Regions from separate parts of the Novosphingobium sp. MBES04 genome, predicted to be linked through region 1. Evidence: riboswitches for the same ligand, from Rfam matches in the RefSeq annotation. Region 1 holds a riboswitch; the other holds the start of a gene.
The links. Region 1 has a riboswitch for cobalamin ahead of MBENS4_RS15320 (hypothetical protein). Riboswitches for the same ligand answer to the same signal wherever they lie in the genome.

Region 1 (3,237 bases):
CCGTGGTGCCATCATCCGCGCCGCGGATGCGCAGGCTGGTGCTGGTGCCGTACCCCCCGTTGCGCGAGATCGAGACACCGGGCGTGCGCAGCAGGATGTCGGTGACGGAGAAAGTCTGCGCGTCCTCAATAGCTTCTTCATCAAGCACGGTGACACTGGAGGAAACCCGCTCGGCGGCGACCGGGGTGCGCAAGGCGCTGACGTAGATCGTACCCGGAGGAGCTTCCTCTGCATGAGCGAAGGAAGGTGCGAGGACGGACAGCGGGAAAACGAGGGCCGAAACTCCGGCCAGATAGGAAAACTTCAACACGGGCGGGACAATTCCCTTCATGCAAACAACGGTTTGCCCGCCGCTTGCGCTCCGTTGTGGCAAGGAACCGCCGTATCGCAGATCTTCTGCTTTCGAGAAGAGCGCACGACCCGACGCCCCCTGCCCGGATCGCATCCGGCAAGGCGGTGGCTGTCGCTACGCGAGGGATGACCTTGACCAGTGACGGCGCGGCCCTCGAACACCCGGTGCACCCTGCCCGGATGAAGAACGACGGCGTCAGGCAGGTCTCCTGGCTCGCGGGTCAGGGCGCTCCGACCGCCTTCTCAGGACGCATGTCCCAATGGCAGATTGGCCGGATGGCTCGCCGCTTACAGTTGCAGGGGCAGCCCGGGTCTTGCACCCGGTTCCCTTTTGATCCCCTTGCGGGGAACCTGTCGCTTGGGCCCGCGAACTATAGGTCCGTTGCCCGCTGCGCAAGTGCAATATACTTGCGGGAAAGACGATGGTCGCCTAATCGTGGGGGCGCAACGGGTGCCCGAGAGGGCTTAATCGGGAAGTCCGGAAAGGTCGCCAGGAGGCGATCTGGGCCGGCACTGCTCCCGCAACTGTGACCGGGGAGCGCATCGCCACATGCCATTGGGAGGGATCTCCCGAGAAGGCGGCGAAGACGCGCTGTGAACCGGGAAGTCAGGAAACCGGCCCGATGCCGTCGTTTTTTCGCGCGGGCGGGATGAACCGGGCGGACGAGGGCCTCGCGATCTGCGGGGATATCCCTTGGCGGACGACATTCGTGTGTCGCGTCGAAGGGAGCCTGAAATTCATGCCGTACTGCTGAACTTTTTTTCGTTTTCCAGCCAAGGCCCGTTTTGTCGGCTTCCTCTGGCCGTGCCCTTGCATGGGCGCGCGCCAGCGCACCTTTCCCCTTTTCTGCAAGGAGATACCCCGCATGCACCGCTCCCCTGCCCTTTCCTCGTCCCGCTTCCAGTGGACGATCTTCGCCATCCTTGCCGCTGTCATGCTACTGACCCGCTCGCATGCGCTGACGCACATGGAGCATGTGCCCAGCACCGCGCTCGCCAGCTTCTTCGTCCTGGGCTACTTCGTGCGCCGTGCGGCGGGCTTTGCGGGCCTGTTCGGCCTTGCCTACGCGATCGACGTCGTCTCGATGTCGGTGCTGGGGGTCTCGGACTTCTGCTACACGCCCGCCTACGCCATGCTGGTCCCCGCCTACGCGGCGATGTGGATGGCCGGACGCTTTGCCGCCAACCTGCCCGAGCGCCTGTCCTCGCTTCCCACCATGGCGCTCCTCGTCGGCGGCGCAACGGTCGTCGCGCACCTGTGCTCGAGCGGCGGCTTCTACTTCCTGGGCGGACGCTATCCCGACCCGACGCTAGCCGAATTCGCGCCCCGCTTCGCACGCTACTTCCCGCGCGCCCTGGTCGCCTCGCTGACCTGGAGCGGTATTGCCGCAGCCCTCTGGGCGCTCACCCTGAGCGCACGCCCCGACCTGCGCCGCGAGGCCGCACGGTGAGCGAGGCTTCCAGCCAAACCGAAACCGCCACGCTGAGCGAGGAGGAGCGCCGCCACAAGGTGCGCACCGCCAAGCACAAGAAGGTGGTCGACGCGCGGATCGCAGCGGCCAAGATCGACAAGGGCCTGGTTCTGGTCCTGACCGGCAACGGCAAGGGCAAGAGCTCCAGCGCCTTCGGCATGGTCGCGCGCACGCTCGGCTATGGCCGCAAGGCCGCGGTGTTCCAGTTCATCAAGGGCAAGGAAGACGTGGGCGAACGCGCTTTTCTCTCACGCCAGGACGGCGTGACCTGGGAGAACTGCGGCGAGGGCTTCACCTGGGAAACCCAGAACCGTGCGCGCGACATCGCCGCCGCACGGGCGGGCTGGGAGAAGGCCAAAGCCGCCCTCTCCGATCCCGACATCTCCCTGGTGGTGCTGGATGAACTGACCTATCTCGTCACGTATCGCTACCTCGAACTGGATGAGATCCTGCCCGCAATCCGGGGCCGACCCCCGATGCAGCACGTGGTCATCACTGGCCGCGCGGCGCACGAGGAGCTGGTCGAACTGGCCGACACGGTCAGCGCCATCCGCGACGAAAAGCACGCCTTTCGCGCGGGCGTGCGTGCGCAGGTCGGGATCGACCTGTGAGCCCCTGCGGCCCCGCAACCGACAGCGCGCAGTGCCCTGCCCTGCTCGTCTCCGCCCCAGCCTCGGGCCAGGGCAAGACGCTGGTGACCGCCGCCCTCGCCCGGCGCCACCGGCGTGCCGGGCGGCGCGTGCGCGTCTTCAAGTGCGGGCCGGATTTCCTCGACCCGATGATCCTCGAGCGGGCGAGCGGGGCTCCGGTCCACCAGCTCGACCTGTTCATGGTCGGCGAGGAGGAATGCCGACGCCTGCTCCATGAAGCGGCACAGGACGCCGACGTGATCCTCGTCGAAGGGGTCATGGGCCTCTACGATGGAGACCCCAGCGCCGCCGACCTCGCCGCACGGTTCGGCCTGCCGGTTCTCGCCGTGCTCGACGGCTCGGCGATGGCGCAGACCTTCGGCGCACTGGTGCTGGGGCTCGCCCGCTATCGCAGCGACACGCGCCTCCTGGGCGTCCTGGCCAACCGGGTGGGCAGTGCGCGTCACGGCGAAATGCTGGAAGAAAGCCTGCCCGATGGCATCGCCTGGCTGGGCGCCCTCGCCCGCGATCCCGACCTGGCCTTTCCCGAGCGCCACCTGGGCCTTCTCCAAGCCGACGAGATTGCCGATCTCGACGCGCGCCTTGACCGGGCCGCGGCCAGCCTCCCGGAGGGCGCAGACTGGCTGCCCGAAGCCGTCACCTTTTCCGCCCCGGCCAGACGCCCAGTCCCCGCGCGCTCCTTGGAGGGGCACACGATCGCCGTCGCCCGCGATGCCGCATTCGGCTTCATCTACCCCGCCAACATCGCCTGTCTCGAAGCGCTT
Region 2 (3,237 bases), on a different contig from region 1:
CGCAGGTGAAGGAGAACTGGCAGCCCGTGGCAAGCTCGGAGCCTTCGTAGACAACGCCGCACACGGTGTCGGGATAACTGGGGTGCGCGAGGCGGTTGAGGACGACCTGGGCGACGGCGCGCTGTCCGGCGTCGGGCTCGCTCGCGGCTTCGTAGTAGATCGCGCTGGTCAGGCATTGCAGCGCGCGGGAGCGGTCGGTCGGCGAACTGGTGAAGGGCAGGTCGAGGACGTGGAGGGGCTGTGCCGTAGGGTTCTGGCCGATGGCGTGCCCGACAATCGTGCCTGCCAGGCCATCACCCTGGACGCCTTGTCCGCTTCGAGATAGTAGAACGCCGAGCCCGGGAAGCTGGCCCCCGCCTGCTCGAACGGCATGGGATCGGGCGTGTGGTGCTGGGTGGCCGCGTTGGCGATGCGGAAGCGCTCCCAGGTGCCGGGCATGGCAAAGGCGGTCAGGGCGGCCAACGAGAGTACGGTTCCGATCCGCCTGGTGTAGGCGCGGCGCGGTGCGGCGGTGCGGGTGGTGAACCGGCGGGCCCGGCGCTTGCGGGCAAAGTGCCCCTGGAAGTCGGCAGGGCGGCCATCGCGTAAATCGGGCAGGGCAGGCACGCGCGACATGGGGTTTCGTTCCGGATCCTTGGTTCGCCTACCCCCTCCCCATATCGGGCAGGGGGCGAGCGTTGGCGACACTCTCTATACAATACGCATCGTGGGTCGCGGTCACGCCTGTGAGGCGCGTCCCACCTCGGTACATGGATCGAGTTCGCCAGATTAGGGGAAAGGCTTTAAGAAAGCCTCTGCAACCTGCCAAGATGGTTCCGCGCAATGATTGCAGGGCGAGAGGTCTTTGAGTTGCAATTTCCCCATGGCGCACCTAAAGGCCGCGCGCACGCCACGGGTTGCCTGCTCGCGTTGACGCGGGGGCAGGCCTAAGAGGGAAGCCGGTTGCAACTCCGGCGCTGCCCCCGCAACTGTGACCGGGGAGCATCCCCTCCATTCGCGCCACTGAGCAATCGGGAAGGCCGGACGGGGATGCATCGATCCGGAAAGCCAGGAGACCTGCCCGGGGTCGTCGTTTGCAAACCGGGCGAGGGGACCGGTGGGCAGCGGTATGGGGCGCCACTTCGGGACCGGCGCGATCCTTCCGCCATGAACGGCCACACGTTCAGGGGGTTCCGGAAGGGGTAAGACATGAAGAGCCGTTATTTCGTGGGCGCCGCATTGGGCGTGGTCCTCGCACCTGTCTGTGCGCAGGCCGCCGAGGCCGGACCGCTCGACGAGACGATTGTGGTTGCCGCGACGCGCACCGAGGTCCCGCTCAGCCAGGTCGGCCAGTCGGTCAGCGTGGTGACGCGCGAGGACATCGAGCGCACCCAGGCGACCACCGCCAGCGAAGTGCTGTCGCGCCTGCCGGGCCTGCAGGTCACCAATTCGGGCGGCTTCGGCCAGCCTTCCAGCGTGTTCATCCGCGGCGCCGACAACGCGCAGAGCCTGGTCCTGATCGACGGCGTGCGCGTCAATGATCCGGGCGACGTGGGCGGCGGTTTTGACTTCGGCGCGCTCACCATCGGCCAGTTCGACCGGGTCGAGGTGGTGCGCGGGTCCTCGGGCGTGCTCTACGGCAGTCGGGCCATCGGCGGTGTCATCAACCTTGTCACCCAGCGTCCCGAGGAAGAGTGGCACGGCCGCGCGAGCGCCGAATATGGCTGGCGTGATCGCCGCCAGGTCTCGGCCTCGGCAGCGGGCCTGGTCGGCCCGGTCGGCCTGACGGTGGGCGGCAACTGGCTCAAGGGCGATGGCTATTCCGCCTTCAACGAGGATCGCGGCGGCACCGAGAAGGACGGCTTTGAAAACAAGAGCCTGAACGCCCGCGCGCAGGTGGAGTTGACCGAGGGCCTCTCCATCGACGGCGGCACCTTCTGGACCCGCGCCAACTACGACTACGACAACACCGGCGCCGATGCGCTCAATGTCGGGTTCAAGCGCGATCTGACGGGCTATGCCAACATCCGCTACGCCGGGCTCGATGACCGCCTGCACGCGCGCGTGGGTTATGGCGTGGTCGACACGCGCCGCATCTCCGACGACGCGGCCTGGGGGCCTTACGAGACCAACGGCAAGAACGAGCGCTTCGAAGGCCAGGTCGATTTCACCCCCATCGAGGCGGTGACGCTGCTGCTGGGGGCGGAGACCGAGACGCAGGACTTCTCCGACACCTACGATTCCAACGATTCGATGACCATCGACAGCCTCTTTGCCAATCTGACGCTGCGTCCGGTGCGCGGGCTCACGCTGAACGGCGGGCTGCGCTACGATGACAATTCGCAGTTCGGTGACCGCACCACCTTTGCCGTCAACGGCGCCTATGCCTTCGCGGGCGAGGATGGCCCGGTCGTGCGCGCCAGCTACGGCGAAGGCTTCAAGGCGCCCTCGCTCTACCAGCTCTACACCAACGCGGGGTACCGCGCGCTCGAGGCAGAGACGTCCAAGAGCTGGGACGTCGGCGTGGAGCAGCCTTTCGCGGGCGGCGCCGGGCTCTTCTCGGTCACCTATTTCGATCGCAAGACGAAGAACATGATCGACTATGACATGGCCCAGTGGAACTACTACAACATCGGTCGGGCTCGGGCGAAGGGTGTGGAACTGGGCATGCAGGTGATCGACTGGCAGGGTTTCGACATGAACCTTGCCTATACCTACCTTGATGCCACCAACACGCTGACCGGGGCGCGCCTGCCGCGCCGCACCAAGAGCAACATGACCGCGAGCCTCGACAAGCGCTGGGACGTCAATGGCCACGGCGGCCTGCGCCTGGGTGCGGAGCTGCGCGTGGGCGGCGCGCGCTGGGACGATGCGGCGCAGACCTACTACGTCGAAGGCAACACGGTCGTGAACCTGCGCGGGTCCTTCGCGGTCACGCAGAACGTCGAGGTCTTCGCGCGCATGGAGAACCTCTTTGACGAGCACTACGAAGTGGTGCGCACCTACGGCACGCCGGGCCGCTCGGCCTATGCGGGTGTGCGCGTGAAGATGTGACCTGTACCGTTCCTCCTGCTTCCTGGCGTGCCGCTGCGGCGCGCGCAGGCTGGGCGCTCCTTGGCACGCTGCTGCTGAGCGCGTGCAGCGGCGCGCCCGCGCGCCCGCAGGAGCAGGGGGAAGGGGCGTCCTCGGGGGGGAGGCGGCCGAGCATCGTCTCGCTCAACCCCTGCACCGATGCCATCCTGGCCGAGGTCACCGCGC

Region 2: linked by a shared signal. The riboswitch ahead of MBENS4_RS00555 (TonB-dependent receptor domain-containing protein) and the one ahead of MBENS4_RS15320 (hypothetical protein) in region 1 are both predicted to bind cobalamin.

Annotation. Positions count from the first base shown of each region.
Region 1 is NZ_DF850489.1:326,581-329,817, reverse strand. Features, by position in the region: gene MBENS4_RS15325 (TonB-dependent receptor plug domain-containing protein) at 1-310, opposite strand, end outside; cobalamin riboswitch at 534-721, opposite strand; cobalamin riboswitch at 784-989, shown strand; gene MBENS4_RS15320 (hypothetical protein) at 1,218-1,802, shown strand; gene cobO (cob(I)yrinic acid a,c-diamide adenosyltransferase) at 1,799-2,434, shown strand; partial or broken gene MBENS4_RS15310 (cobyrinate a,c-diamide synthase) at 2,431-3,237, shown strand, end outside.
Region 2 is NZ_DF850488.1:147,559-150,795, reverse strand. Features, by position in the region: gene MBENS4_RS26280 (cell wall hydrolase) at 1-160, opposite strand, end outside; gene MBENS4_RS26275 (hypothetical protein) at 169-615, opposite strand; cobalamin riboswitch at 877-1,078, shown strand; gene MBENS4_RS00555 (TonB-dependent receptor domain-containing protein) at 1,189-3,033, shown strand; gene MBENS4_RS00550 (ABC transporter substrate-binding protein) at 3,030-3,237, shown strand, end outside.